3 regions of the Microbacterium sp. LWH12-1.2 genome follow, and region 2 is predicted to be linked to each of the others. Evidence: predicted binding sites of a transcription regulator. Region 2 holds the regulator's gene; each other region holds the start of a gene.
The links. Region 2 encodes LexA, which represses DNA repair genes until DNA is damaged. Its sites were predicted from a motif close to TCGAACANNTGTTCGA; they were not measured.
Positions count from the first base shown of each region.

Region 1: a site for LexA is predicted at 994-1,009, ahead of MRBLWH12_RS11990 (HNH endonuclease signature motif containing protein). Genes of this name have one in related genera too.
Region 3: a site for LexA is predicted at 5,447-5,462, ahead of recA (recombinase RecA). Genes of this name have one in related genera too.

Region 1 covers NZ_JBEGIJ010000001.1:2,523,999-2,534,231, forward strand. Annotated here, with positions in the region: gene MRBLWH12_RS11990 (HNH endonuclease signature motif containing protein) at 1-867, opposite strand, end outside; gene MRBLWH12_RS11995 (response regulator transcription factor) at 1,070-1,714, opposite strand; gene MRBLWH12_RS12000 (sensor histidine kinase) at 1,705-2,553, opposite strand; gene MRBLWH12_RS12005 (DedA family protein) at 2,850-3,506, opposite strand; gene MRBLWH12_RS12010 (LacI family DNA-binding transcriptional regulator) at 3,676-4,686, opposite strand; gene MRBLWH12_RS12015 (Gfo/Idh/MocA family protein) at 4,868-6,088, shown strand; gene MRBLWH12_RS12020 (sugar ABC transporter substrate-binding protein) at 6,147-7,400, shown strand; gene MRBLWH12_RS12025 (carbohydrate ABC transporter permease) at 7,406-8,326, shown strand; gene MRBLWH12_RS12030 (carbohydrate ABC transporter permease) at 8,336-9,220, shown strand; gene MRBLWH12_RS12035 (ThuA domain-containing protein) at 9,268-10,050, shown strand; gene MRBLWH12_RS12040 (Gfo/Idh/MocA family protein) at 10,047-10,233, shown strand, end outside.
Region 2 covers NZ_JBEGIJ010000001.1:1,542,319-1,552,551, reverse strand. Annotated here, with positions in the region: gene MRBLWH12_RS07500 (S9 family peptidase) at 1-508, opposite strand, end outside; gene MRBLWH12_RS07495 (methylenetetrahydrofolate reductase) at 705-1,649, shown strand; gene metE (5-methyltetrahydropteroyltriglutamate--homocysteine S-methyltransferase) at 1,671-3,983, shown strand; gene lexA (transcriptional repressor LexA) at 4,065-4,751, opposite strand; gene MRBLWH12_RS07480 (LysM peptidoglycan-binding domain-containing protein) at 5,036-5,398, shown strand; gene MRBLWH12_RS07475 (histidinol-phosphate transaminase) at 5,482-6,567, shown strand; gene hisB (imidazoleglycerol-phosphate dehydratase HisB) at 6,564-7,169, shown strand; gene hisH (imidazole glycerol phosphate synthase subunit HisH) at 7,166-7,804, shown strand; gene MRBLWH12_RS07460 (MinD/ParA family ATP-binding protein) at 7,842-9,038, opposite strand; gene priA (bifunctional 1-(5-phosphoribosyl)-5-((5-phosphoribosylamino)methylideneamino)imidazole-4-carboxamide isomerase/phosphoribosylanthranilate isomerase PriA) at 9,195-9,941, shown strand; gene MRBLWH12_RS07450 (SseB family protein) at 9,925-10,233, shown strand, end outside.
Region 3 covers NZ_JBEGIJ010000001.1:784,519-794,751, forward strand. Annotated here, with positions in the region: gene MRBLWH12_RS03615 (ribonuclease J) at 1-295, shown strand, start outside; gene MRBLWH12_RS03620 (GNAT family N-acetyltransferase) at 319-810, shown strand; gene MRBLWH12_RS03625 (DNA translocase FtsK) at 877-3,591, shown strand; gene pgsA (CDP-diacylglycerol--glycerol-3-phosphate 3-phosphatidyltransferase) at 3,591-4,184, shown strand; gene MRBLWH12_RS03635 (CinA family protein) at 4,181-4,669, shown strand; gene MRBLWH12_RS03640 (helix-turn-helix domain-containing protein) at 4,838-5,146, shown strand; gene MRBLWH12_RS03645 (DUF3046 domain-containing protein) at 5,165-5,389, shown strand; gene recA (recombinase RecA) at 5,659-6,711, shown strand; gene MRBLWH12_RS03655 (regulatory protein RecX) at 6,714-7,475, shown strand; gene miaB (tRNA (N6-isopentenyl adenosine(37)-C2)-methylthiotransferase MiaB) at 7,558-9,105, shown strand; gene miaA (tRNA (adenosine(37)-N6)-dimethylallyltransferase MiaA) at 9,098-10,060, shown strand; gene MRBLWH12_RS03670 (dihydrofolate reductase family protein) at 10,099-10,233, shown strand, end outside.

The sequences.
Region 1 (10,233 bases), 980 kb from region 2:
CCGGGCGGTGGCGGGGTCGATCGGGGTGCGACCGTTCAACTCCGCCGGAGTCGTGCCGACGCCGATCAGCGTCGTCACCGGCACGGTCACTGACACGTGTGCGGTGATTCCGGCCAGGAGAGCCTCAGGGGTTTCGTGTCCGGCGGGGGTCGCGGTGAGGAGGAGGTCGAGGGCAAGGTCGCAGTGGATCTGGTCGAGCGTGCGCTCGTCTCCGGCATCCGCCTGCCCCTGCACCGCCTTCGCCATTGAGGTGACCCGGTCGAACGCTCCGTGCACGAGCGCGGCGGGCCCGCGCAGACCGAACTCCGCGATCCCATCGGCATCGTCTCTCGCCCACACGCCCCGCTTGTCGCGGGCATCCTGGTGCCGGTCCTGGATCGGACGCACCTGGAACCGTTCTGCGACCCGTCGGGCCATCCGACCCACCCGATTCGGGGATTCATGCTCTGCAAACTCGATCATCTGCTCCGAGTAGGCGTCCCTGTCGGTGGGATCGACGAGGTGCTCGCCGGCATCGATGATGACCCGGGCGTGCCCGGCACTGATCCGCCCGGCACCCTGCGCCTGCCACACCGACGGGAACTGCTCCACCAGAAACGACGCTTCGGCCATCCGTCGTTGCACCGTCCGATCGCTGACCCGTAGCGCGGCAGCGAGTTCCGCCGCCACCGTCCGCAACGCCATATCGCCGTAATCGGGGTGCCCGGCCTGCTGGGCGACGTCAAGAGCAACACGGGAGCCGAGCGCGAGCATCCCGTCCCTGGCGGCCTGCAGACTACTGATCGTGCGCTCGATCTCCGCGATCGAATCGGTGAGCGCGCCCAGCGTCGCCACCTGCTCCACCGTCGCATCCATCAGCGCCCTCATAGCCCCAGTACACCAGGGGCCACCGACATTCGAACCCCAGATCCGGGCGCATAACAGCCCCGAGAAATCACAACTGGGTTGCGACCCGCGCGGGATGCGTTCGCTCCGTCTCGGGCCAGTGGTCAGATGAGCACCTGTTTGACGACTCGGCCATCGGAGCACCGAAAACGATCGTTATCGGTGTGCGGGACCTTGTGCGGGTTCAGGAGTCGCGAAGGAACTCAAGGATCGCGAGAACACGCCGGTTGTACGTCGTGCCATGCGGAAGGTCGAGCTTGGTGAAGATCGAGTTGATGTGCTTCTCGACGGCGCTTTGGGTGACGAAGAGCTCCTGGCGCATGGAGTCGTTGCTGTGCCCCTGAGCCATGAGCGTCAGGACTTCGCGCTCCCGGTCGGTGAGGCGTGAGATGGGCGAGTCTACGGGGCCGGCAAGGAGCAGCTGGCGGATGACCTCTTGGTCGAATGCGGTTCCGCCCCCACCGACACGTTCGATCGCGTCGAGGAAGGCGGCAATGTCGGAGACCCGATCCTTGAGCAAGTAGCCAACCCCGCCGGCTCCGGTGAGCAGCTCGGTGGCGTGCCGGCGCTCGACATACTGCGAGAGGACCATCACGGCGACCTGTGGCCAGGCAGATCGGATCGTCAGTGCTGCGCGAATGCCCTCGTCGATGAAGTCGGGTGGCATCCGCACATCAACGATCACCAGCTGCGGTTGCCGCTCCGACACGGCATCGATCAGTTCGCCGGCGGAACCGACCGCGTCGACGATCTCGTGGCCCTCAGCGACGAGGAGCTGGGCGATACCCTCGCGAAGCAGAGCGGAGTCTTCGGCAATGGTTATGAGCACGGTATGTCCACCCGGATAGTCGTTGGGCCGCCGGCGGGACTGTCGAGGTCGAAAGTGCCGGAGAGTGCGGTGACGCGCGAGGCGATGCCGGCGATTCCATGCCCGGCTGGGTCCGCACCGCCCACCCCATCATCGCGTACCGTCATGGTCAGCCACCCTCCCTGCTGGCGCACGGTGATGTCGATGCTGTGCGCTGCGGCATGTTTGACCACGTTCGTCACGGCCTCGCTGGCTACGAAATATGCGGCCGATTCGACGGCCTTGGGGGATCTCTCTGTCAGGTCACAGTCAAGGTGAATGGGCAGGTGCGTTCGCTCCCGGAGCGCTTCCAGCGCAGGGCCCAGCCCGTCGCGGGCGAGCATTGCCGGGTACACGCGCCAGGACACGTCTCGGAGATCGTCGAGGATGTGCCGCGTCTCCGCAAGCGCGCGCCGATAGAGGGCGGTTTGTTCTTCGGGGTCCCCCTGGCGTTCGGCCCGACCGAGCAGGATCGACAGTGCCACGACGCGCTGCTGCACGCCGTCGTGAATGTCGCGTTCGATCCGACGTCGTTCGTCATCGATCGCATCGACGACATCCGCAAGCGTCACTGTGAGCTGGGATACGCGGTTCTCGAGTTCATCGTTCCCCGGGCGAGTGAACGCATTCCAGAGCTTCGGTTCCAGCTGCGCGACAGCGATGACGCCCTGAACCGCGAGGAAGAGAAGGATCAAACCAGGCAGCACGAAGATTGCCAGGGTGCGATAGGTGACCTGTCCAGCAGGCGCATCGAAAAGAGGTACTGCGTCTCCTGTTACTGCTCCCGCTGTGAGACTGACGGCGACGATGACCCCCGCCACGATGAGTGCCAGGACCGCCCCTCCCAGGATCCCCAGCAGCGAGCGGACCGCAAGGTATCCGACCGCACGCCACCCTCGCGGTTCGTTCCGAAGACGCCCACCGATCAGTGCAGTGATCCGCGCCTGTTCGAGTCGGACGACTGGTCTCGCCGCGACCCGGGAGACCAACCCGCCGATGACCGCGAGCACGTCGACGGGGACCAGCACAACCCCGAGCGCGACACCCGCCAGCCTCGACGGGATCCGCTTGAACCTGCCACGCCTCAGCACCGCCAGTGGCTCGTGCTGTTCTCGACTCATCCGGTCATCTTTTCACGCCGAACACGGCGCACCCGGAGTACGACGAAGAGAACAACCGCAGCGACTACCGCAACGATGACACCCTTCTGGAGAACATCGGCATACGGCTCGACGGCCGACCAGTTCTCGCCAAGGTAGAAACCCGAGAGCACGAAGATCGCGTTCCAGATCAGGCTTCCCGCTGTGGTCAGAAGAGTGAAGCGAACGACATTCATCCGCTCGATGCCCGCCGGAATCGAGATCAGACTCCGGAAGATCGGAATCATCCGACCGAAGAACACCGCCTTGTACCCATGCCGATCGAACCACGCCTCAGCCTTATCGACATCGGACAACGTCATCAGCGGGACTCGGGCGATGATCCGCCGCAGGCGGTCGCGGCCGAGCCACGCCCCGAGCCCGTAGAGAGCGAGCGCACCCATGACCGATCCCAAGGTCGTCCACACAAGAACTTCTACGAGGGTGAAGCTGCCCCGACTCGCAGTGAATCCCGCCAACGGCAGAATCACCTCGCTCGGAAGGGGAGGGAAAAGGTTCTCGAGCGCGATCGCCAAGCCAGCACCGGGCCCACCGAGCGTTTCCATGAGGTCGACCGCCCACCCGGCGATCCCGGTGAGGTCAGATGCAGAGTCAGTCGCAGCGGCTAGGTCCATGAAAGCAACGCTAGAAACCCGCTTCCGCCACGTCAGTAGAGCAAACCACCCAGTGCGGGGAGGCTCGCAGCAGCATTCGCGGTGTGGATATCCCCACCCCTTCACCCGCAGCGCCGCCGACGGCGGTCCCTCACCCCGGGGCATGATCGAGACCGCCAGAAACGATCGTTCAGGGGGCGGGCGCGAGCGACTCGCCCTCGTGGAACTCCCCCATCAGGAGTTCCTGGCGCAGGGCGCCCAGCGTGCCGTCGAGCCGACCGACGAGCGTCTCGACACCCAGCCGACCGAGCTCTGCGGCCGGCGAGACCACGACAGCCAGTTCGGGATCCGCCATGGCGGAGATCTCGATCGTCGACCCGATGAGGACGACCGACAGATCGCGAGGGACGGATACGCCCAGCCGGCCGAGCCCGCTCACCAGACCGACTGCGGCGTGTTCGTTGAGGACGAGCATCGCCGTCGCCTCGGGCGCCTCAGCGATCAGTGTCGATGCGAATGCGCGCCCGGCGGCCGGAGTCGCCGTGCACCGGAGCGTCCGCCCGCGCAACCCGCGCGCCGCGCAGATGGCGTGGAAGGTCTCGTCCACGCGGACGGCCGGGCCATACCCTTCGAGACCCGGACTCTCGGACTCCTCGAGCAGGACGAAGTCCCGGTGCCCGAGCGATTGCAGGCGGTCGATCGACTGCTCGACCATGCCCTCGAAGTCGACGTCCACGTAGTCGAGGCCGGACGGATCGCGGTTGCGACCGATGAGGGTCAGCGGGGTCTTCGCCGCGAGCAGCTGGTCGATCCGGTGGTCGTCGAGCTGCACCTCCATGAGGATGACCCCGTCGACGAGCCCGTCCGATGTGAGCTCGCGCAGGGAGTCGGAGTCGTTCGCCACCGGCCAGAGCACGACCGTGTAGCCGAGTTCGGACGCAGCCTCGGCGGCTCCGGTGAAGAACCGGGCGGCGGTGTCCGAGAGACGGTGCTGCAGGACGGGGAACAGCAGCGCGATGATGCGCGTGCGGCGGCTGGCCAGCGCACGCGCCACGGCGTTGCGACGGAAATCGAGTTCGGCCATCGCCGCCTCGACGCGAAGCCTGGTGCCCGGAGCGACCGGCTTGGAGTCATTCACGACGAACGAGACAGTGGCGACGGAGACACCGGCGAGCCGCGCGACATCACGCATCGTTGCCATGAATCCTCATTTCCCCACTGTCGATCCTCGGTCAGTCTCTCACGGATCCCGATGCAGTAAACCGGTTAAATTTCCTCTTGACTTTGGCTGAGCCCCGAGGCAAGCTGGTCTCCGAAGCGCCCAGTAAACCGGTTAACTTTTCGGTGACGGGTACACGAACTCGACCGGCGAAGGAGCCGCGATGACGCCCACCGGGCCCGACACCGACCCTCGTCCCGGTCGCGCACTCCGCGTCGCGATCATCGGCTACAGCTTCATGGGTACCATCCACGCGCAGGCCTGGACCACGGCTCCCCGCTTCTTCGACCTCGCTGGCGGCGTCGAGCTCGTGGCCGTCAGCGGCCGCGACGCCGACGCAGCCCGCGCCTTCGCCGACAAGTTCGGCATCGCCGACGTGGAGACCGACTGGCGGGCACTGCTGACGCGCGGCGACATCGACGTGATCGACATCTGCACCCCCGGGCATCTGCACGCGGAGATCGCGATCGCCGCCCTCGACGCCGGCATCCACGTGCTCTGCGAGAAGCCGCTGGCCAACTCCGTCGAGGAGGCCGAACGGATGGCGGCCGCAGCCGAGCGCGCCGCAGTGAAAGGCGTGCAGGCGATGGTCGGCTTCAGCTACCGCCGCACTCCCGCGCTCGCCTACGCCAAGCGCTTGATCGAGGATGGGCGGCTCGGCACCATCCGCCACATCCGTGCACAGTACCTGCAGGACTGGATCGTCGACCCCGAGTTCCCCCTCGTGTGGCGACTCGATGCCGAGCAGGCGGGCTCCGGGGCGCTGGGCGACATCGGCGCGCACATCATCGATCTCGCCCGCTTCGTGACCGGGCACGAGCTCACCGGCGTGAGCGCCCTGTCGTCCACCTTCGTGACGGAGCGCCCGCTTCCGACCGCCTCCAGCGGTCTGAGCGCCTCCGCAGACAGCGGGTCGGGCGACGACCGGGCGATGGGACGTGTCACCGTCGATGACGCGGTCGTCTTCATCGGCCGCACCGACGGCGGCGCACTCGCAACCTTCGAGGCGACCCGCTTCGCCTCGGGACGCAAGAACGCCATGCGCCTTGAGGTCGACGGATCACTCGGTTCGATCTCCTTCGATTTCGAGCGGATGAACGAGCTCCAGTTCCACGACCACACGCTCCCGGCAGAGGAGGCGGGGTTCCGCCGCATCCTCGTGACCGAGCCGGGGCATCCCTACGCAGCAGCGTGGTGGCCCGCCGGCCACGGCCTCGGCTACGAGCACACCTTCGTGCACGAGGTCGCCGACTTCGCCCGCGACCTCGCCGCCGGCCGCGCGCCGGCACCCGGATTCGCCGACGGTCTCATCGTGCAGCGCATCCTCACCGCCGTCGCGGCGAGCGCAGCGGCCGACGCCGCGTGGACCGAGATCCCCCACTGACAGAACGACCCGCACCACCGACGCCGCACGCACCCTCACCAGGCAAAGGAGCCACGATATGAGATCCACCCGCACATCGAACCGCCGGCGACCCATCCGCAGGCCGCACGTCATGGGTTCGCTCGCGATCCTCGCGATCACCCCGCTCGCCCTGACCGCCTGTGGCGGCGGCGGCGCGGCATCCGGCGGCGACCCGGACACCCTCACCATCCTCGATTATTACAACAACGAACCCGACAAGACTCTGGTCGGCGACGCGCTCGATCGCTGTGCCGACGAGATCGGCGTCACGATCAAGCGCGAGACCGTCCCCGGCAAGGACCTCATCCAGAAGGTGCTGCAGCAGTCCTCGTCCAAGACGTTGCCGGACGTGCTCATGCTCGACAACCCCGATGTCCAGGAGATCGCTGCGACGGGCGGCCTGTCTCCGCTCAGCGACTACGACGTCGACACATCGGGGTTCGCGCAGGGCATCCTCGACGCCGCCAGCTACGAGGGCGAGGTCTACGGACTCGCCCCGACCGTGAACACCATCGGCCTGTTCTACAACGAGGATCTCCTCGCCGCCAAGGGCATCACCCCGCCGACCACCTGGGCCGAGCTCAAGACCGCAGCGGCCGCGCTCACCGAGGGCGACACGTACGGCCTGGCGTTCAGCTCGATCGCCACCTATGAGGGCAGCTGGCAGTTCCTCCCGTTCATGTGGACCAACGGCGGCGACGAGACGGATCTCACGTCATCCGCCGTCGCCGAAGCCCTCCAGTTGCAAGTCGATCTCGTCGAGTCCGGCTCCGCCTCGAAGAGCGTCATCAACTGGTCGCAGGCCGACGTCAACGACCAGTTCATGGCCGGCAAAGCCGCGATGATGATCAACGGCCCCTGGCAGATTCCGGCACTCAGCGCAGACGCCGATCTGAACTACGGCAGCGTCCAGGTGCCGGTCAACCAGGCCGGCCAGACACCGGTCGCACCCCTCGGCGGCGAGGTGTGGACCGTCCCGGTGACAGGCGATGACGCCAAGCAGGCGAAGGCAGCCGAGTTCGTCGAGTGCATCTCGAGCGACGAGAACCAGCTCGCACTCGCCGAGGCCCGCTTCACCGTCCCGACGAAGACCGCCCTGGCGGAGCAGTATGTGGCGAATGTGCCCGAGATGGCAGCCTTCACCGAGCAGGTCGCGAACGCCCGTTCACGCACCGGCGAGCTCGGCGAGGACTGGCCGGAAGCCGCCACCGAGATCTACACCGCCATCCAGCTCGCCCTCACCGGGCAGGCGACGCCTGCCGAGGCGTTCGAGCAGGCAGCGGCGGGCTGATCCTGGTGAGCAGCAGCATCGCCGGAAGCGGCCGGACGCACTCCCGCCGCTTCCGGCGCGAGGAGCTCGTGAAACTCGGCTTCGTCCTGCCCGCCGCGCTCTACATCGTCCTGTTCTTCGGCTACCCCGTGGTCAAGAACATCACGATGAGCTTGCAGGAGTACACGACGAAGACCTTCTTCACCGGCGAGGCGCCCTGGGTCGGGTTCGCGAACTACGCGACCGTGTTCGGTTCGCAGCTGTTCACGCCGGCCCTGCTGAACACGGCACTGTTCACGATCGGTTCGATCGCCGGGCAGTTCCTCATCGGACTCGCCCTCGCCGTGTTCTTCAAGAGGCGTTTCCCGCTGAGCTCGTTCCTGCGGGCGATGCTGCTGCTCCCCTGGCTGCTGCCCTTGATCGTCTCGAGCGCGACCTGGCGCTCGATCCTCGATCAGGACAGCGGCGTCCTCAATGCCGCGCTGGAGTCGATCGGCCTCTCCGGAGTCCCGTGGCTCACCAGTCCGTCGGTCGCGCTGCTCGCCGTGGTGCTCGTGAACATCTGGATCGGCATCCCGTTCAACGTCACCATCCTCTACGGCGGACTGCAGGACATCCCCGACGAACTGTACGAGGCGGGCGCACTCGACGGTGCCACCGGCTGGAAGGCGTTCCGCCACATCACCTGGCCGAACCTCCGGCCCGTCGTGAGCGTGGTCCTCGTCCTCGGCGTCGTCTACACGATCAAGGTGCTCGACATCATCCTCGGGCTCACGAACGGCGGGCCGGCGAACGCGACCCAGACCCTCGCGGTCCGGAGCTACCAGGAGTCGTTCGTGAACTTCGAGTTCGGTGTCGGGGCGGCGTTCAGCAACATCCTGATCGTCATCTCGCTGCTCTTCGCCATCGTGTACCTGCGCGCCAACCGCCGCGCCGTCGACGAGTAAGGACCGACCATGACCACGACCAGCATCGTCACCGGCGGGGCCCAGCGGCGTCGGCCGTTCGATCCGGCCGGCGCACGCAGGCGACCCGGCCCGCGGCGGCACCTGGGCTACACCTTCATCGGCATCGTGATCCTCGCGATCATGCTCTTCCCCGTCTACTGGATGGTGAACGCCTCGCTGCAGCCGTCGGGGAACACGCTCACGGGCGACTTCTTCCCCGTCAACCCCAGCTTCGCCGGCTACGAGAAGGCGTTCGCCGACCAGGGCGGCCACCTCCTCACGAGCTTCGCGATCTCCCTCGGGACCGTCGTGCTGACCCTCGCGATCGCCGCCCCGGCCGCCTATGCACTCGCGCAGTTCCGCTTCCGGTGGATCAGCATCGCCCTGCTCGTCATCCTGATCGCACAGATGATCCCTGGCATCGTGATCGCGAACGCCCTCTACTCGGCCTACAACGATCTCGGCCTGCTGAACTCCATCCCCGGGCTCATCCTCGCCGACGCCTCGCACGCGATCCCCTTCGCGATCCTCATCCTGCGGGCGTCGATGCAGACCATCCCGCCATCCATCGTCGAGGCCGCACGAGTGGACGGAGCCGGCCTGGTCCGCGCTTTCGTCTCGATCGTCGTGCCGGTGAGCCGCAACGCGCTGATCACGGCCGGCCTGTTCGCGTTCCTGTTCTCGTGGAGCGACTTCCTCTTCGCCCTCACCCTCACCACCACCGAGGACGTGCGACCGGTGACGCTCGGCATCTACCAGTACCTCGGCTCGCAGGTCTCGAACTGGAGCGCCGTCATGGCGACCGCGGTGCTGTCATCGCTGCCCGCGATCCTGCTGCTCGTCATCGCCCAGCGGTTCATCGCGGCCGGCGCCACCGGCGGTGCCGTGAAATGACCTCGAACACACCAGACCACCCGACACATCCCCGAAGGAGCACGACCATGTCCGACACCCGAGCCACCCCCATCCGGGTTCTCGTCTGGGGCGAGAACCGCCACGAGCAGCTGGAGGAGAAGGTCCGCGCGATCTACCCAGACGGCATGCACACCACGATCAAGGAGGGCATCGAGGAGCACCTCGGCGCCGAGGCGATCGTCACCACGACGACCCTCGACGAGCCGGAACACGGCCTGACCGAGGAGGTCCTCGCCGCGACCGACGTGCTCGTCTGGTGGGGTCATGCTGCGCACCACGAGGTCTCCGACGAGGTCGTCGAGCGCGTGCATCAGCATGTGCTCGCCGGCATGGGCCTGCTCGTCCTGCACTCGGGCCACTGGTCGAAGATCTTCGGCACGCTCATGGGCACCAGCTGCACGCTGCGGTGGCGTTCCGAAGAAGACCGTGAGATCGTCTGGACGGTCGATCCCACCCACCCGATCGCACAGGGCATCCCGCACCCGTTCATCATCCCCGCGCAGGAGATGTACGGCGAGTTCTTTGACGTCCCGGCGCCGGACGAACTGATCTTCCTGTCGACCTTCACCGGCGGCGAGGTCTTCCGCTCCGGCATGACCTACAAGCGCGGCTTCGGGAAGATCTTCTTCTTCTCGCCGGGCGATCAGGACTACCCCGTCTACCACCACGAGCACGTGCGCCGCGTGCTCGCGAACGGCGTCCGCTGGGCCGTGACCCTGCGCCCGGAGCGGGCTGTCCCCGTGCTGCTGCGCTATGAGACCGAAGACTTCTACAACGGCCGCGGTTACCAGGGAGCCCTCGTCCGATGAGTGCACCGCTGAACGGAGACTTCGCCACGCTCGCGGACTCGACAGTTCCCGTCCGACTCGTGCTCGTCGGGGCCGGAGGAATGGGCCGCGCGTGGTTGGGGACCATCCTCGCGAATCCGGACACCGAGCTCGTCGGCGTCGTCGACCTCGATACGGCGCTCGCCGAAACAGCCGTCTCTGACG
Region 2 (10,233 bases):
GCGCGGGGTGCGCGAAGAAGCCGGGACCGCTCGCGACCACTCGCACCGTGTCGTCGTCTGCGGCCGCCGAGCCATCGAGCGGGATCTCGACGATCGCGCGGGTGTGGGGCTCTGACCGCAGGTCCTCCTGCACGGCCAGCAGTCGCCCGCGCTGCAGGCTCAGTCCGCCGTACCGTGCACCGGCCGCGGTCAAGGGCTCGGGCTCGGCGCCCGGTGCGAGCCGGCGTATCCGCTGATCGCCCGCATCGACGAAGTACAGGGTGCCATCGGCATCCGCCGTCCAGGCGCCGCCGCCGTACTCGTGCACGCGGGAACGCGCGTTCCACGGGGCGGGCAGCACCTCTCGGCCGGTCGAGCTGCGGACGGTGACGCGGCCGCCCTCGGCGGGCACCGACTCTCCCCACCAGATCTCGTCGCCCACGAAGAGGGCGCCGTCGATGCGCGGGGCGGATGCCGCGACATCCGCTGCCGAGAAGGGGGAGGGCCAGGAGCCGTACGGAGTCGCCATGCATCGAGCTTAGGTCGGCAGTGTGACGTCGTGTGTCGTGGTCGCGTGCGCGGAACGGGTCGGCTGTTCTACCTTGCTGGAAACGCCCGATTCACCTCGAGCGTGGTGCGACAGCCGAGCCCGGCACCCGCCCGTGAACGACAGGCCTGCCCTGTCGCGCGCGGCTGCTATGTCCGTCTGCCACTCAGGAGAGAAGATGCCCGAGGAATTCACCCCCGGCGCCACTCGTGTGCCGTTCTCCTTCGAGCTCTACCCGCCGCGCTCGGAGTCGAGCGAAGAGGCCCTGCACGAGACGGTGCGGCAGCTCGCCGCCGCCGGACCTGAGTTCCTCTCGGTCACGTACGGCGCCGGCGGATCGACCGGCGGACGATCCCTTGATGTCCTCCGCTACATCCGCGCCCACACCGACGTCGAACCGCTCGCGCACCTCACCTGCGTCGGGAACACCTACGCGGGGGCAGCGCGCCTGATCCGGGAGTTCCTGGATGCCGGCATCCTCAGCTTCCTCGCGCTGCGCGGCGACCCGCCGCAGGGGCAGACGGAGGCGTTCCTCGGGGACCTGGAGAGCGCGGCGCAGCTGGTGCAGCTCATCGACCGGGTGCAGGCGGAACGAGCGCCCTACGAGGAAGCGCCGGTTCCCGGCTTCCCTGGCGCGGCCAGGGTCGACCCGCGGCGAAAGGTCAACATCGCCGTCGCCGCATTCCCGAAGGGGCATCCGCGTGCGACGCATCGCACGCAGGACGTCGAGGCGCTACTGGCCAAGCAGGCGGCTGGGGCGACCTTCGCGATCACGCAGCTCTTCTTCCATGCCGACGACTACCTGGCCTTCGTCGAACGCGCTCGTGCCGCCGGGGTCACGATCCCGATCCTCCCCGGCATCATGCCGATCACTTCGCACGTCCGTCTCGCCCGTGTGCTGGAACTCACCGGGGAAGACCTGCCCAGCGAGCTCGCCATCGCGCTCGAGGTCGAGCCGACCCCCGAGGGCCGCCGCGAGATCGGGATCGAGTGGGCCGCTCGTCTCGCCCGCGAGGTCGTCGCCGGCGGCGCGCCCGGTGTGCACCTCTATGCCTTCAACCAGCACGACACCGTCCTCACCGTCCTCGCAGAAGCCGGCATCCTCCCGGCCCTGCGCCACTAGACCCCGCCGAAAGGAAAGACCATGACTGCATTCCCCGAGGGAACCATCCTCGGCTACCCCCGTATCGGTCGCCGCCGCGAACTCAAGAAGGCCATCGAGTCGTTCTGGGCCGGCCGCATCGACGAGCAGGAGCTCGCGCGCACCTCCGCAGAGCTGCGGGCGACGACCCGCGAGCGGCTCGCTGCACTGGGCCTCGGCCGCACCGACTCCGCCATCCCCGAGTCGTTCTCGTACTACGACCAGGTGCTCGACGCCGCCGTCACGGTCGGCGCGATCCCGTCCCGTTTCGAGGGCCTGCGCGCTGCAGACGGCACGATCGGCCTGCCCGCGTACTTCACCATCGCCCGCGGCGAGGGGGAGCGCGCGCCGCTCGAGATGACGAAGTGGTTCGACTCGAACTACCACTACCTGGTGCCGGAGATCGGGCCGGAGACGGCCTTCTCGCTCTCCAGTGACCGCCTCGTGCGTGAGGTGGCCGAGGGCGTCGCCGCCGGCTTCGTGACCCGTCCCGTTGTCGTGGGCCCGGTGACGCTGCTTGCTCTCGCCAAGGCGTCGGATGACGCCCCCGAGGGCTTCGACCCGCTGTCCCGTCTCGACGACCTGCTCCCGGTCTATGTCGAGCTCCTGGCGCGGCTGAAGGATGCCGGCGCCGAATGGGTGCAGCTCGACGAGCCCGCGCTGGTCAGCGAGTCGCTTCCCGCGTCCGTCTCGCAGCTCTCGGACGCCGCAGCCCGTGCGCTCGCGGTGCTCGGCGGCGCGACCGAGCGTCCGTCTATCCTCGTCGCCGCACCCTATGCCGAGCTCGGCGAGGTGTTCCCCGTGCTCGCCGCTGCGCCCATCGAGGCGATCGCCGTCGACCTCGTCCGCGGCGGTGTGCCGACGGCAGCTGCCGGACTCGAGAGCAAGACCCTCGTCGGCGGCGTCATCGACGGCCACAACATCTGGCGCGGCGACCTCGCGGCGGCCTACGACAAGCTGGAGGCCCTCCGCGCGCTCGGCGCTGCTGCGGTCGCCGCATCCACCTCGACCTCGCTGCTGCACGTGCCGCACGATGTCGCGGACGAGACCAAGCTCGACGCTCGCCTGGTCTCCTGGCTCGCGTTCGCGGATCAGAAGGTCGAGCAGGTCGTCGTTCTCGCCCGTGGCCTCGGACAGGGTCGCGCTGCGATCGAGGATGAGCTCGCTGCGGCATCCGCTGCACTCGAAGACCGTCTGAGCGCACCCGGCGTCCGCGACGGCCTGGTCCGGCAGCGCGAGCTCAGCGACGCCGACTTCTCGCGGGTCTCGTACGAGGAGCGCGAGACGGCGCAGGAGGCGCTGGGGCTGCCTGCTCTGCCGCTCACCACGATCGGATCGTTCCCGCAGACCGGCGACATCCGCCGGGCACGGGCGCAGTACGGGCGCGGAGAGCTCCCGCAGGAGGACTACGAGGACTTCCTCCGGCGCGAGATCGACAGCGTCGTGTCGCTGCAGGAGGAGCTCGGTCTCGACGTGCTGGTGCACGGCGAGCCGGAGCGCAACGACATGGTGCAGTACTTCGCCGAGAACCTCGACGGCTTCGCGGTCACCGAGAACGGCTGGGTGCAGTCCTACGGGTCGCGTGCGACCCGCCCGTCGATCCTGTGGGGCGACGTGTCGCGTCCTGCCCCGATCACGGTCGACTGGTCCTCGTACGCGCAGTCTCTGACCGTGAAGCACATGAAGGGCATGCTCACCGGACCGGTCACGATCCTGGCGTGGTCGTTCGTGCGCGACGACCAGCCGCTGGGCGAGACCGCCAACCAGGTCGCGCTGGCGCTCCGCGAGGAGATCGCCGACCTCGAGACCGCCGGCATCGAGATCATCCAGGTCGACGAGCCGGCGCTGCGCGAGCTGCTGCCGCTGAAGCAGGCCGACCAGGCTGCATACCTGGACTGGTCCGTGGCATCCTTCCGCCTGTCCACGGGTGGTGCCGCCGCGGGAACGCAGATCCACACGCACCTCTGTTACTCGGAGTTCGGCGTTGTGATCGATGCGATCCGTGCCCTCGACGCCGATGTCACCTCGATCGAGGCGGCACGCAGCCGCATGGAGGTCGTCACCGACATCGCCGAGGTCGGCTTCGACCACGGCATCGGCCCTGGCGTCTACGACATCCACTCGCCGCGCGTTCCGAGCACATCGGAGATCGAAGCGCTGCTGCGCCGTGCCGTCGAGGAGATCCCGACGCGTCAGCTCTGGGTCAACCCGGACTGCGGCCTGAAGACCCGCGGCTACGCCGAGACGACCGAGTCGCTGCGCAACATCGTCGAGGCCACTCGTCGCGTGCGCGAGGACGTGAACGTCACGGCCTGACATCGCTGAAACGCAAGAACCGCTCTCCCCGAAGCCTGGGGAGAGCGGTTCTTGCGTTTCCAGCGAGTGGATGCCGGATGCTCAGACCGCGCGCAGCACCGCGACGACCTTGCCGAGCACGGTGGCCTCATCGCCGAGGATCGGCTCGAAGGAGGAGTTGCGGGGGAGCAGCCAGGTATGACCGTCGCGCTGGCGGAACGTCTTCACGGTCGCCTCACCGTCGAGCATCGCCGCGACGATCTCGCCGTTCTCCGCGCTGTTCTGCGAGCGGATGACGACCCAGTCGCCATCGCAGATCGCGGCGTCGATCATCGATTCGCCGGACACCTTGAGCATGAACAGATCGCCCTTGCCGACGAGTTGGCGGGGGAGCGGGAAGATCTCCTCGACCTGCTGATCGGCGGTGATCGGCACACCGGCCGCGATACGACCGACCAGAGGCACCATCGCCGCATCGCCCACCGGTGTCATCGCGTCAGCAGGATTCTCGCCGCTCTGACCGGGGAGGTCGATGAGCACCTCCATCGCGCGGGTCTTGCCCGGGTCGCGGCGCAGGTAACCGCTGAGCTCCAGTTGTCCGAGCTGATGAGTGACGCTGGAGAGCGACTTGAGGCCTACGGCATCGCCGATCTCGCGCATGCTCGGCGGGTAGCCATGGCTGGCGATCGACGTCTGGATGACCTCGAGGATCGCCATCTGCTTCGGGCTGAGGCTCTTCCGACGGCGCGTTCGCGGTGCCTCTGACTCGGGGGCTGAGTTCTCGCTCATGGTGCTCCTTCAGTAGGCGAACCCGACGCTGCTCTTCGAATGTCGGTGGCCCGTGGTGGGGTGTTCCTATCGAAACCGTATCCGAGAATCGGGCCGATGTGGAAGATCTGTTCGAGCGTGTCGCCCGATTCTCGAACTCTATTTCGAAGAACGCTTGACAGATGTTCGAACTCGAAGATATCTTCGGTACGTAGCTTCGCATTCACGGCTCCCGGCCGAGGCGAGAATGCGAACGCTACGCCAACTTCCCCCGTTCCGCGGGGCGAGAGCACAGGGAGTAAGAGATGAGCACCATCACCTTCAGCAATGCGGCAGTCATCCCGGCACGCCCGGCGACGCGGCTTCGGCTGACGGTTCGCGGTCGTCGTCTGCTCCTCGCAGTCGCTGCTCTCCCGCTCGCCGTCGGCATCGCCTTCGCAGCGATCAGCGGTGGGGGTGCGATCGCCTCGGGTGAGAGCGTCGCAACCGCCACCTTCGAGACGGTGACGGTGATGCCGGGCGACACCCTGTGGTCGATCGCCGGAGACGTCGCCCCCGACGCCGATCCCCGCGATGTCATCGGAGAGATCTCCCGACTCAATCTGCTGCAGGACGGCATGCTCCAGATCGGGCAAGAACTCGCGATTCCCGCCCAGTTCTCCCACTGACGTTCGGTGGGACCGGTGAGCCGACGGGAAACCTGGCGTCACCGGATGAGCACAGAGGCTCGCAGCGTTCTAGCATGGGAGGGGTGACCGCCTCTCTCGACGACCTGCCGCTGCGTGACGATCTTCGCGGGCTCACCCCGTACGGCGCACCGCAGGCACCGCTTCCGATCGCCCTCAACGTCAACGAGAACACGCACCCGGTGCCCGATGAGGTGGCCAGCGACATTCTCGACGACATCGCCGTCGCGCTGCGGGACGTGAACCGATACCCCGACCGCGAGTTCACCACCCTGCGCGAGGGATTCGCCGAGTATCTCGGCCACGGTCTGGACGCGGATCAGATCTGGGCCGGCAACGGCTCCAATGAGGTGCTGCAGCACATCCTCCAGGCCTTTGCGGGGCCGGGGCGCACGGCGTTCGGGTTCGCGCCCACCTACTCCATGTATCCGCTGATCGCTCAGGGGACGGGTGCGCGGTGGATCGCCGGGGTGCGGGAGCCGGACTACACGATCACGCCGGAGGAGGCGGTCGCGCAGGTCGAACAGGTCGACCCCGACGTCATCCTCCTCTGTTCGCCGAACAATCCCACCGGAACACCGCTCGGCCTCGACGTCATCGAAGCCGTGTACGAGGTCGCACGTGGCGTCGTCATCGTCGATGAGGCCTATCAGGAGTTCGCACCGAAGGAGGCGGCATCCGCGTTGTCCCTCCTCGAAGGACGCCCTCGTCTTGCCGTGTCCCGAACGATGAGCAAGGCGTTCGCCTTCGCCGGTGCGCGCGTCGGCTATCTCGCTGCTGACCCCGCCTTCATCGACGCGTTGCGACTGGTGCGGCTGCCCTATCACCTGAGTGCGCTCACGCAGGCGGCGGCCGTCGCCGCGCTGCGCAACTCCGCGATCATGCTGAGCATGGTCGACGAGATCGTCGAGCAGCGTGATCGCATCGCGGCGACGCTGGAGGCGCTGGGATACACGCCGCACGAGTCCTGGTCGAACTTCGTGTTGTTCGGCGGGGTCAGCGACCCCAAGCGCACCTGGCAGCAGCTCTACGACCGCGGTGTCCTCATTCGCGACGTCGGCATCCCCGGGCACCTGAGAGTCACCGCCGGAACCGAGGCCGAGAGCACCGCATTTCTGGATGCTCTCGCGTCGATAGAATCAGCATCATGAGCGCCCCCCGCACCGCCAGTCGCGTCCGCAGCACGTCGGAGTCCACCGTCGAACTGGAACTGAACCTCGACGGCACCGGTGCGAGCCGCATCGACACGTCCGTGCCGTTCTTCGACCACATGCTCACCGCGTTCGCGAAGCACTCGCTCACCGACCTCACCGTGCGCGCCTCCGGCGACACCCACATCGACGCGCACCACACCGTCGAGGACGTGTCCATCGTCCTCGGGCAGGCGATCGCCGAGGCGCTGGGCGACAAGTCCGGCATCTCACGGTACGGCGATGCGCTCGTTCCCCTCGACGAGGCGCTCGCGCAGGCCGTGGTCGACATCAGCGGCCGTCCGTATCTCGTGCACGACGGCGAGCCGGCCGGATTCGAGCACCACCTCATCGGCGGTCACTTCACCGGTTCGCTCGTGCGCCACTCCTTCGAAGCGATCACCTTCGGCGCCGGACTCACCGTGCACATCCGGGTGCTCGGCGGGCGCGACCCGCACCACATCGCCGAGGCGGAGTACAAGGCGTTCGCTCGCGCGTTCCGCCAGGCGAAGGCGCTCGACCCGCTCGTCGATGGCATCCCGTCCACCAAGGGTGCACTGTGACGCGCACGCCTCGCATCGCCGTCTTCGACTACGAGTCCGGCAACGTGCACTCTGCCGTGAAGGCGCTCATCGCCGCCGGCGCGGATGCTGTGCTCACCGGTGACCGCAAAGAGGCGCTCGAGGCCGATGGCCTCGTCGTTCCCGGCGTCGGTGCCTTCGCGGCCGTCCGAGACGCGCTCAAGGCGCGCGGCGGTGACGAGATCATCGATCGACGTCTCGCCGGGGGGCGTCCGGTGCTGGGCATCTGCGTCGGGATGCAGGTGCTGTTCGAGCACGGCGTCGAGCGCGGGCAGGATTCCGAGGGCCTCGGCGAGTGGCCTGGTGCGGTGACCGAGCTCAACGCGCCGGTACTGCCGCACATGGGCTGGAACACCGTCGAACCCGGTTCGGGAAGCGTGCTCTTCGAGGGCATCGAACAGGAGCGGTTCTATTTCGTGCACTCCTACGCCGCGCAGGCCTGGGAACTCGACGTCATCCCACCGTTCCCGCAGCCGGTCCTGACGTGGACCACCTACGGCGATCCGTTCCTCGCAGCCGTGGAGAACGGACCGCTGTCGGCGACCCAGTTCCACCCCGAGAAGTCCGGCGAGGCCGGAATCCGGCTGCTGCGCAACTGGGTGCAGTCGCTGACCTGATCGCAGTCCGGCCGGGCGACGAACGGTTCCGTTGCTGTCAGAGTCCGCGGGCGACGGCTGCCGCGGCCGACAGCCAGGCCCGCTTCGTCACCGGATCCAGCGAACCCAGCTTGAGCGCGCCGTCGACGATCCCGCGGTCGAACGGGATGGTCACGACTTCGCGCGCAAGAGACCCGTACCCGTCGACGATCTGATCGACGTCTGCCTGCGATGCCTTGGGATCGGCCTGCGTCACTACGACCACCGACTGTCGGGCCAGCTGCGCTGACCGCGCATCGCGCTCCTCGAGCGCCTCCAGCAGGAGTGCTCCGGCCTCGGCGTGGTCGTCTCGGGTGGTCGTCGCCACGACGATCTGGTCGGAGCGATCGATCATCCGCAGCCACATCGGATCGGACTCGTCGTTGCCCGAGTCGATGATGATCAGGCGATAGAACTTGGCGGCGACGGCGTGGATCGCGTCGACGTCGTCGGGGTTGAGTCGGTTCTCGTGGGCGAGCCTGATCGGCTTGGAGCGCAGGACGTCGTACTTCTCCCGCGGCTGGTGGTGGACGAAATGTGCGAGATCGGCAGACTGACCGCGCGCACCGAGCAGCCGCTCCGTCTCGGGCAGGAGTTCGAGGAGCGTGCGATCGTGCGGGCCGCTTTCCGTGCGCCAGCCGAGGGTGCCCCTGGTCTGATTGTTGTCCCATGCCAGGACGCCGGCGCCTCCGTACTGGGCGAAGACCGCGGAGAGGAGCACTGTTGTCGGCGTCTTCCCGGCGCCGCCCTTGCCGTTCACGACCGCGACGGTCCGCGGGCCGGGCCAGTGCTGGCTGACAGCGTGCTCGTCGTCACGGACCGCCTGCTCGGCGGCGCTCGGACGCAGCGAGAACCCGAGACGATTCAGCGCGCCCCGTGCGCCGCGGCGGGCCGGCTCCTCGCGCCGCTCCTGATGCAGGAACGACGGCCGCTCCGCGCGGTCCCGCTGCGTGCGGCGTGAGGGCGCGGGTTCCGAGGCGACCTCGAGCTCGCGCTCGGGTGCCGCGACCAACGGTGCCGCGCTCGACGTCGCTGCCACCCGCGGAACCTCGCCGGCGGTGATCGGCACGTCGAAGAGGAGGCCCGCGGGAAGCGGCTCCTCATGGACGCGCTCTTCGAACACGGGTTCGGCGGAGACCGCTTCAGGCACGTTCACGGGTTCGGGGTTGCCACGTCGCAGCGGACCGACTCCGCGCAGATCAGAATCGTTGGCCATCGTTCATCGCCCTCCCCGAATCGAACACGGTTGCACACGAGGCTACCCTCTTGCCTTGTGTCGATCGGTATCGCCCCATTTGAACCGGTCCCGGCGTCGGACTAGTGTCGATTCTCGTGCCGATGAATCGGCCGCTCCATTTCACCTGAGGACGACATGAACGACTTCGCGTCAACTCCCACTCTCACCCTGCTCCCCGCAGTCGACGTCGCCGGCGGTAAGGCCGTGCGTCTGACGCAGGGCGAAGCCGGCACCGAGACCAACTACGGCGACCCGCTGGACGCCGCAGGGGAGTGGGTCGCGCAGGGCGCGAAGTGGATCCACCTGGTCGACCTGGATGCCGCCTTCGGTCGCGGCAGCAACACTCCGATCCTGCGCAAGGTGATCAAGCAGTTCCGCAACGTGAACGTCGAGCTCTCCGGCGGCATCCGTGACGACGCCACGCTGGAAGCGGCCCTGGAGAGCGGCGCGACGCGCATCAACCTGGGCACCGCAGCACTGGAGAACCCCGAGTGGGCCGCCGACGTCATCGGACGCTACGGCGAGGCGATCGCCGTCGGCCTTGACGTGCGCGGTACGACGCTCGCGGCGCGCGGCTGGACCAAGGAGGGCGGCGACCTCTGGGAGGTGCTCGACCGTCTCGAGGAGGCCGGCTGCAGCCGCTACGTCGTGACCGACGTCACCAAGGACGGCACACTGCGCGGCCCGAACCTCGAACTTCTCCGCGAGGTCGTGGCGCGCACTCCGAAGCCCGTCGTCGCCTCGGGTGGGATCTCCAGCCTCGATGACATCGCGGCCCTCCGCGAACTGGTGCCGTTGGGTGTCGAAGGCGCCATCGTCGGCAAGGCCCTCTACGCCGGCGCCTTCACGCTGGCTGAGGCGCTGGATGTCGCAGGAGACTGACGGCGCCTGCGATCACGGCTCGGGCGCGGCCGGCGATTCGGCGGCACCGGGCGCGGCCCGCGATTCGGCCGGCGTCCCCTGGGAGGGGCGCAGCTTCGAGGCGAACCCGCACGCCGCCGACGACGGTTCCGCCGATCCCGTGCTGCTCGATGCCCTGCTGCGTTTCCGCGCGGGGCAGGGGAGTCAGGCTGAGGTCGTCGACGCCTTTCGCAGCGCGCGGGTGCTCATCCCGCTCGTCGCGGAGAAGGGCGAGGAGGGCACAGCCCCGAACGGGCTGACGGTCGACAAGACG
Region 3 (10,233 bases), 760 kb from region 2:
CAAGGACCGCCGGATCCTGGGTGAAGAGGGTTTCATCTCCGTGATCGTCGTGGTCGACGCCAGCACCGGCCGCATCATCTCCGGACCGGAGATCCATGCACGCGGCGTCGCCGAGGACGACTCGGTGTTCGATGACATCACACCGAAGATCATCGCGGCGCTCAAGGAGGCATCCGGCAACGGCGTGCACGACACGCATGCGCTGTCGCAGATCATCCGGCGCACGATCGGTCGCTGGGTGAACCAGAAGCTGCGTCGTCGCCCGATGATCGTGCCGCTCGTCATCGAGGCGTAACACGAGGTCGCTACACTCGCCGCATGTCCGCGTTCCGCGTTCGTCCAGCAGCGGTGTCCGATGGCGGGTTCCTCGCCGAGATGGTCGTCGAGGCTGCCAACTGGCAGCTCGACGACGTCCGTCCGAGGCATGAGGTGATCGCCAGCGCAGAGTACCGCCGGTATCTCTCGGGATGGATGCGCCCTGGAGATGCCGGCTTCCTCGCGCTGGACGAGTTCGAAGAGCCGATCGGCGCGGCGTGGTATCGGACCCTGCCGCGCAGCGATCCCGGCTTCGGATACGTCGGCACCGGGATTCCCGAGCTCATCATCGGGGTGCGGCCGATCTGGCGAGCCAGGGGAGTCGGGCGTGCTCTGATCCGTGAGGTCGGCGTTCACGCTCGTGCGGCCGGCTATCGCCTGATCAGCCTGAGCGTGCAGCAAGGCAACCATGCCGCAGCCCTGTATCGTTCCGAGGGTTTTGCCGTGACCGAGAGCGGTCCGGTCCGCGACATCATGGTGAAGCGCCTCGGCTGAGCGGAGAATCCGCGGAAAGCCGCGTCATTACGCGGAAACGTCGGTGCCGGGACGTAGCGTGAGTGCATGGCCAGGAGCACCACGAAATCCGAGCGCGCGTCTGCGAGCGCATCGCCTCGCCCGAAGCGGCAGGCGGCTCCGAAGGCTCAAGCCGCGCCCAAGAAGTACATCGACGCGATCGACAAGCCTCCGGTGGCTGTACGTGCGTGGATCGGGCTCGCCCACGGTGTGGGCGGGCTGTTCCGCGCGTTCGGACCGGAGAACCTCGAGAAGGACGACCGTCGTGACGGCTTCCCCTTCCTGCTCGTGCTGCTGGCGGCCGCCGGCGCGGTGAACGAGTGGTTCTTCATCGGCAACGAGGTCGCGGCGAACATCAGCGCCTTCTCGGTCGGTGCACTCATCGGCCGTGCCGCGTTTGTGATGCCGGTGCTGCTGCTCCTGCTCGCCGGCTGGCTGTTCCGGCATCCGTCCTCCGTGCACGACAACGGGCGCATCGGGATCGGATTCGGGCTCTTCATCCTTTCGCTTGCGGGCTTCTGCCACGTCGCAGGCGCCCGTCCCCAGCCCAAGGAGGGGATGCTCGCCATAAGCGAGTCCGGCGGGCTCTTCGGCTGGATGCTGGGTGAGCCGCTCGCCTTCCTGAGCCCGGTCGTCGCCTACATCGTGCTGTCGCTGCTCGCCGTACTGAGCGTGCTGATCCTCACCAAGACGCCGCCGAATCGCATCGGAACCCGTCTCGGCGACCTGTACGCCTGGATGTTCGACGCCGAGCGCCCCGAGAAACCCGCGAAGAACGCGGCGGCGATCGATGAAGAAGACAAGGTCGACGATCCGGATGTGCTGCCGTGGTGGCGCCGGAACAAGACCGGTCGTGAAGAGGATCCCGACGAGGGAACCCTCGGCTCCGACGACATCACGGCACTGCTCTCCACCACGGACGTCACTCCGGCGTACGACCAGGCCGTGATCGTCGCCGATCCTTACGACGCCGCCACCGAAGTGCTCTCGGACGTGCGCTCCGTCACCGATGCCCTCGCCGAGCAGCAGACGACGGCTCTGCTCGACGACGCCTCTGACACCGGCGAACAGCCTGAGCTTCCTGGTCTCGACGGCTTCGGCACCGCGGGACCGGGGGAGCGGGGTCCACAGGCACCGGTCGCCCCCTACATCCTGCCCTCGCCAGGTGTGCTCAGCGAAGGGCCGCCCTCTGTGGTGCGTTCCGAGGCGACCGACAAGGTCATCGAGCAGATCACGAACGTGCTCACCCAGTTCAAGGTCGACGCCAAGGTCACCGGCTTCTCGCGCGGTCCGACGGTGACGCAGTACGAGGTCGAGGTCGGCCACGGCGTCAAGGTCGAGAAGATCCTCCAGCTGAGCAACAACTTCGCGTATGCGGTGGCCTCGAACGATGTGCGCATCCTCTCGCCGATCCCCGGCAAGAGCGCGATCGGCATCGAGATCCCGAACGCCGACAAGGAGATGGTCGCGCTCGGCGACGTCCTGCGATCCCCGGCGGCGCAGAAGAGCACGCATCCGATGACGATCGGCGTCGGCAAGGATGTCGGCGGAAACATCGTCATCGCGAACCTCGCCAAGATGCCGCACCTCCTGGTCGCCGGTTCCACCGGCTCGGGAAAGTCCAGCTTCGTGAACTCGATGATCACGAGCCTGTTGATGCGCGCCCGGCCGACGGATGTGCGCATGGTGCTGATCGACCCCAAGCGCGTCGAGCTCACCAGCTACGCCGGTGTGCCGCACCTGATCACGCCCATCATCACGAACCCCAAGAAGGCCGCCGAAGCGCTGCAATGGGTCGTGAAGGAGATGGACATGCGGTACGACGACCTCGCGTCGTTCGGCTTCCGCCATATCGACGACTTCAACCGCGCGGTGCGCGCCGGCGAGGTGGAGGTGCCGGTCGGCAGTGAGCGTGTACTCAAGCCGTACCCGTATCTGCTGGTCGTCGTCGACGAGCTCGCCGACCTGATGATGGTCGCTCCTCGTGATGTCGAGGACTCGATCGTCCGTATCACCCAGCTCGCCCGTGCCAGCGGCATCCACCTCGTCCTCGCCACGCAGCGACCGAGCGTCGACGTCGTCACCGGTCTGATCAAGGCCAACGTGCCCTCTCGACTCGCGTTCGCCGTGACCAGCGTCACCGACAGCCGTGTCATCCTCGACAGCCCCGGCGCAGACAAGCTCATCGGGCAGGGCGACGCGCTCTTCTCGCCGATGGGGTCGTCCAAGCCGTTCCGCCTTCAGGGCGCCTGGGTCGATGAGAAAGAGATCGAAGCGGTCGTCAAACACGTCACCCGCCAGGCGCGGCCGGAGTACCGCTCCGACGTGCAGGAGACCGTCGAGCACAAGAAGAAGGACGTCGACGAGGACATCGGCGACGATCTCGAACTGCTGCTCGCCGCCGCAGAACTCATCGTCTCGACGCAGTTCGGCTCGACCTCGATGCTGCAGCGCAAGCTCCGGGTCGGCTTCGCCAAGGCCGGACGCCTGATGGATCTGCTTGAATCCCGAGAGATCGTCGGCCCGTCCGAAGGGTCGAAGGCCCGTGATGTGTTGGTGACAGCCGAGCAGCTGGCGGATGTCATGGCCAAGCTCCGCGGCGACGACGCGCCGTCTGCTCCTGCTCCTGCACCTGCGGTTCCGGCTCCCGCCTCAGGCTTCCGCGAAGTCGATCCTGTCGAAGCGCAATTCGCAGGCCTGCCGGTCGTCGAATCCGAGGGCGACGGCGACGAAGACGCCTGGGGCCTGACGGGTCGCGACTGATGGCGATTCCCCGGCAGCTGCCGAACGCGATCACGATCGCCCGCATCCCCCTTGCGGTCGTCTTCTTCGTCCTCCTCCTCCTCGGCGGCACGTACGGCCTCCCCGGCCTCGCCCTTCGGTGGACAGCGGCGGTCCTCTTCATCGTTGCGATCTCGACCGACTGGGTCGACGGGTACCTGGCGCGCAAGTACGACATCGTCAGCGACTTCGGCAAGCTGTGGGACCCGATCGCCGACAAGCTGCTCACCGGTGCCGGATTCATCGGCCTCGCGGTGCTCGGCGAGCTCGGTGCGTTCGGCTGGTGGTTCGTCGCGATCATCCTCGTCCGGGAGTGGGGCATCACGATCCATCGCTTCATGGTGGCGAAACAGCACATCGTCGCCGCAGCGTGGATGGGCAAGCTCAAGACCGCGGTGCAGGGCGTCGCGCTGTCGTGGGCGCTGCTCCCGCTGCACGTGCTGATCGGCCTCGACGCCTGGGTTCTCATCACCGCCGTGCTGATGGCCGCCGTGCTGGTCCTGACGGTGGCCAGCGGTATCGACTACATCGTCGCGCAGGTTCGCGGCGGTCGCCAGGACCAGCCGGCCTCATGACGACGGCGAACGCCGCTGCGCTTCTCGAACTGCTGCGGGCGCGCGCGCTGAGTCTCGGCGTCGCCGAGTCCCTGACGGGTGGCGCGATCGCGGCGGAGATCGTGTCCGTGCCCGGCGCTTCCGATGTCTTCCGCGGTGGCATCGTGGCCTACGCCACTCCGGTCAAGCACACGCTGCTCGGGGTCGACGCCGAGCTGCTCGAGGAGCATGGACCGGTGCATCCCGAAGTGGCGCTGCAGATGGCTGACGGCGTGCGTCGTGCGCTCTCGGTCGCAGGGTTTCCGGCGGACGTCGGCATCGCGACCACCGGTATCGCCGGACCGGATTCGCCGGACGGTCAACCGGTGGGTACGGTGCACATCGGCGTCGTCGCTCCCGGGATCAAGATCTCTCGAATGTTCGTCTTCGAGGGGGACCGGGCGGCCGTTCGCCAGCAGTCGGTCGACGCCGCGCTCTCGTCCGCGTTGGCCGCGCTCCGGGAATAGCAGTCATCGCATCGCTGTTGTCGATGGTGTGCGGCTCACACCACGTCCCTTGTCAAGGTCCTTCACAACGAAACCACAGCGAGAAACAGTAGATTTAATGGAGTCAGGTCGGGTTAGACTGGCGATCCCTCGGAGGATTCCGGGGATGGCGATGGAGAGGGGGTTCTGATGATTCTTGTTCGACAGGAAATCGGCGATGTGCTCAGGGACTTCCGCCTGCAGAAGGGCCGTACCCTTCGTCAGGTAGCGGGCAAAGCCTCGGTAGCACTCGGTTACCTCAGTGAGGTCGAGCGCGGGCAGAAAGAGGCGTCCAGCGAGATCCTCGCGTCCGTCGCCGATGCACTCGATGTGCCGATCTCGACGATCATGCGCGAAGTAGGCGATCGCATCTCGGTCCTTGAGGGAATCCAGGTCTTCCCGGACGTCGTCCCGGACGACCTCGTTGCATCGATCGAGCCGCAGCTCTCCCTCCACTGAGTCGACGCCGGAACCTCGATGCGTCGCAGTGAGTTTCTTCGCGCCGTCGAAGGCGAGTTCTCGGGGCGCGCTTCGTCGTTGCTGAACGATCTGGTGCTCACCGCTCTCGGTGGCCGGACGGCCCTGGAAGCGCTCGATCTGGGGCTGCCACCGCGTGACATCTGGCTCGCTCTTTGCGAGGAGATGGATGTGCCGCCGGAGCGCCGCTACGGCGCCGGCCGTCTGGAGCCGCGCAAGCGCTGACTCGATCTCGTACTGATCCATGCGTGCGGGCGACGACGTTCCGATTGCGGCGTGTCGTCGAATATCTGTTCGAAGCGGGCGTAGTCTTCTGCACAGATGGTTTCGAGACTTGTCTCTCCACAGTTCGCGGGTTCGCCGACACGATGTCGGAGGCCCCTCCTACGGTGAAGACATGGCTCAGAGCCATACGCCTTGTCGGAGAGTTCGTCCCAGCCGGGTCGGCCGCGACAGCCTACAGGCGGCACCACGCGAGCAGAAGGAAGCACATCATGCCATCACCCGCCGACCGCGAGAAGTCCCTGGAAACAGCCCTCGCTCAGATCGACCGGCAGTTCGGAAAGGGCTCGGTCATGCGGCTGGGCAGCGATGACCGCGCACCCGTCGCCGTCATCCCCACCGGCTCCATCGCCCTCGACGTCGCCCTCGGAGTGGGCGGCCTGCCGCGTGGCCGCATCGTCGAGATCTACGGCCCTGAGTCGTCGGGTAAGACGACGCTCACGCTGCACGCGATCGCCAACGCGCAGCGCGCAGGCGGCATCGCCGCCTTCATCGACGCCGAGCACGCGCTCGACCCCGACTACGCGGCGAAGCTCGGCGTCGACATCGATGCCCTTCTCGTCTCGCAGCCCGACACCGGAGAGCAGGCGCTCGAGATCGCCGACATGCTCGTGCGTTCCGGAGCCATCGACCTCATCGTCATCGACTCCGTGGCGGCGCTTGTGCCCCGTGCCGAGATCGAGGGCGAGATGGGCGACTCGCACGTGGGTCTGCAGGCTCGCCTCATGTCGCAGGCGCTGCGCAAGCTCACCGGTGGCCTGAACCAGACCAACACCACCATGATCTTCATCAACCAGCTGCGTGAGAAGATCGGCGTCTTCTTCGGATCGCCGGAGACGACCGCCGGTGGCAAGGCGCTGAAGTTCTACGCATCGGTGCGGCTCGACATCCGTCGTATCGAGACTCTGAAGGACGGCACCGACGCTGTCGGAAACCGCACCAGGGTCAAGGTCGTGAAGAACAAGATGGCTCCGCCGTTCAAGCAGGCCGAGTTCGACATCCTGTACGGCATCGGCATCTCCCGTGAGGGAAGCCTGATCGACTTCGGCGTCGAGCACGGCATCGTGAAGAAGTCGGGCTCCTGGTACACATACGACGGCGACCAGCTCGGTCAGGGCAAGGAGAATGCGCGTACGTTCCTCCTCAAGAACCCTGACATCGCTCTGGCGATCGAGACTCAGATCAAGCAGAAGCTCGGTATCGGCGCGGCGGCGCCGGCGGCTGCTGCTGCGGCAGACGAGCTCGCAGAGCGTCGACCGGCCTGATCATGATCGGTGAGAACGGGGGCGAAGCGGGCGGAAACGTGGATCGTCTCGCCCCCGTCATTCCGCTCTTCGGCGCGAAGAAAGCGTCGGAGGCGTCTTCCGGAGGGCGAGACGAGGGCACACCGAGCGATCGGCATCCCGCTCGCGGCACCGCAGAGCGGCACACGGCTCCGCGTCTGCGGGCATTGCACCCACACGCGGATTCGGAAGAGGGAACATCCGACGCCGAGGGTGCGGAGAGTCAGACCCCTGATCCTGAGGAGACCCGCAAGGTCGCCGAGGAGGCGCTGGTTCGAAAACTGCGCACCAGATCGCTCTCGGTCTCCGAGTCCCGAATTGTGCTGAAGGGATATTCGCTCGAGTCTTCGCAGATCGACGACGTGATCGACGACTTCTGCCGGCGCGGGTACCTGGATGATGCGATCCTCGCCGGACACCTCGTCATCTCCGGTGTCGAACGGAAAGGATTGGGGCGGGTGGCGCTGTCTCGAGCACTCGCGCAACGGGGAATCCCGCGCGACGTCATCGCAGCGGCGCTCGACGAGGTTCCAGACGATGACGACGAACGCGCGTTGGACTTCGCCCGTACGAAGGCACGGTCATTGTCGCGCCTCGATCATGACACCGCCCTTCGCCGGCTCGTCGGGCAGCTGTCCCGGCGGGGGTACAACGGCTCGGTCGCGATGAAGGCCGCACGCACCGCGCTGACCGAGGCGTCGTTCGGGCAGCCCTCCTCCGGTGTGCGGTTCGTGGATTCGGACTGAACACCTTTCATTCAGTCGGCGCGCACGGAGCGGCATCGTTCGCAGGGCTTCTACGTCGGAGCGCTCGTACAATGGGATGACCATGACTATCCCGCGCAGCGAACCGACGATCATCAGCGCTTCGTCGGCGGCCATTGACGTCGACGGCCGACAGCGATCCTACGAAGTGCGCACCTTCGGGTGCCAGATGAACGTGCACGACTCGGAGCGGCTCTCCGGATCCCTGGAGAGCGCTGGGTACGTGCGCGCTGTCGACGGCGCCGAGGCCGATGTCGTCATCATCAACACCTGCGCGGTGCGCGACAACGCTGCGGGCAAGCTCTACGGCACTCTCGGGCACCTCGCGTCGGTCAAGCGTCGCAAAGATGGCATGCAGATCGCTGTGGGCGGCTGTCTGGCTCAGATGGACAAGCAGGCCGTGCTCGACAAGGCGCCATGGGTCGACGTCGTCTTCGGCACCCACAACATGGGTTCTCTTCCCGGCCTGCTCGAACGCGCGCGCCACAACGGTGAAGCCGAGCTCGAGATCCTGGAGTCGCTCGACGTCTTCCCGTCGACGCTGCCGACCAAGCGGGACTCAGCGCACAGTGGTTGGGTGTCGATCTCGGTCGGCTGCAACAACACCTGCACGTTCTGCATCGTGCCGAGCCTGCGTGGCAAGGAGAAGGACCGCCGCCCTGGCGACATCCTGAACGAGATCCGCCTCCTCGTCGACGACGGAGCGATCGAGGTCACCCTCCTCGGACAGAACGTCAACTCGTACGGCGTCGAGTTCGGTGACCGCCACGCATTCGGAAAGCTCCTGCGTGCCGCCGGCGAGATCGACGGCCTGGAGCGCATCCGGTTCACGAGCCCGCATCCCGCGGCCTTCACCGACGACGTGATCGACGCAATGGCCGAGACCGAGGCCGTGATGCCGCAACTGCACATGCCGTTGCAATCGGGCAGCGACCGCATCCTGAAGGCGATGCGCCGCTCGTACCGCAGCGAGCGGTTCCTCGGCATCCTCGACCGCGTGCGCGAGCGCATCCCGCTGGCGTCGATCACCACCGACATCATCGTGGGCTTCCCCGGCGAGACGGACGAGGACTTCGAAGACACCATGCGCGTCGTCGAACAGTCGCGGTTCTCCGGGGCATTCACCTTCCAGTACTCCATTCGTGAGGGCACCCCCGCGGCGACGATGGAAGATCAGGTGCCGAAGGAGATCGTCCAGGAACGGTACAACCGGCTCATCGCCCTGCAGGAGCGCATCTCACTCGAGGAGAACCAGAAGCAGGTCGGTCGCGAGGTCCGAGTGCTGGTGTCGACGGGCGAGGGCAAGAAGGACGCGGAGACGCACCGTCTCACCGGTCGGGCCGAGGACAACCGCCTCGTGCACTTCGAGGTGACTCCGGGCTCCGACCTCCCTCGTCCCGGTGATGTCGTCACCGTGACGATCACCCACGCCGCTCCGTTCCACCTGCTTGCTGACGACCCGACCGGACAGCCCCTGCAGATCCGCCGCACGCGCGGCGGCGACGCGTGGGATCGCTCGCAGTCCGAATCCTGCGCGGTTCCCGCCCCGTCCGGCGACGGAGCACCCCGCGCGGTCGTGCTCGGACTGCCCACGCTCCGCATCGGTGTCTGATTCCACCTCGGTGACCAGCTCCGTCGAAGGGACCGGTTCGCCCGCCGACGGGCCGCGTCTCTGGGCGATCGTCGGCGCGACGGGAACAGGCAAGAGCGACCTTGCTCTCGATCTCGCCGAGTCACTCAGAGCGAACGGCAATCCGGCCGAGGTCGTGAACGCCGATGCCATGCAGCTGTATCGCGGCATGGACATCGGCACGGCGAAGCTGGCACCGCAGGAGCGCCGAGGCATCCCGCATCATCTCTTCGACGTGCGCGAGGTCACCGAGGAGGCTGCCGTCGCCTGGTATCAGCCGCTCGCGCGGGCGGCGATCGCCGACATCCACGCTCGAGGCGGCGACGCGATCCTGGTGGGCGGCTCCGGGCTGTACGTGTCCAGTGTGATCTTCGACTTCCGTTTCCCCCCGCGTGACGCGGTGGTCCGGGCGCGATTGGAGAATGAGCTCGAGGAAGCCGGGACAGCAGTGCTGCTGGAGCAGCTTCGCGTCCTCGATCCGGAGACGGCCGCTCGGATCGACCCGAAGAACGGGCGACGGATCATCCGCGCACTGGAAGTCATCGAACAGGGGGCCGAGACGCATGGCGCTGCCCTTCCGGACAAACCGGTGGTGTGGCATCCGCGCACCCGGTTGATCGGCCTCCGTGTCGATCGGGCAGAACTCGTCGAGCGACTCGATGCACGGGTCGACCGTATGTGGGCGACGGGCCTCGTCGATGAGGTCGTCACCCTCCGCGAGCAGGGCCTCGAGCACGGCGTGACCGCCAGTCGCGCCATCGGATACGCGCAGGCCCTCGGACAGCTCAACGGGACGATGAGCGAATCCGAGGCGATCGCGCAGACACAGTCGCTCACTCGCCGCTACGCGCGGCGCCAGGTGTCCTGGTTCAAGCGGTATCCCGACCTCGAGTGGCATGAGCATCCTGTCGATCCGGCAGGGCTGCTCGCACGCTGATCCTGGCGGATGTCCGACGCCGGTGCGACGCTGGAGCCATGACCACCTCCTACTACACCGCGTCCAGCCTCGACGGATTCATCGCGACCGCTGAGCACTCCCTCGACTGGCTGCTGAAGCAGGACATCGACCAGAACGGACCGATGGCCTACACCGAGTTCGAGAAGAGCATC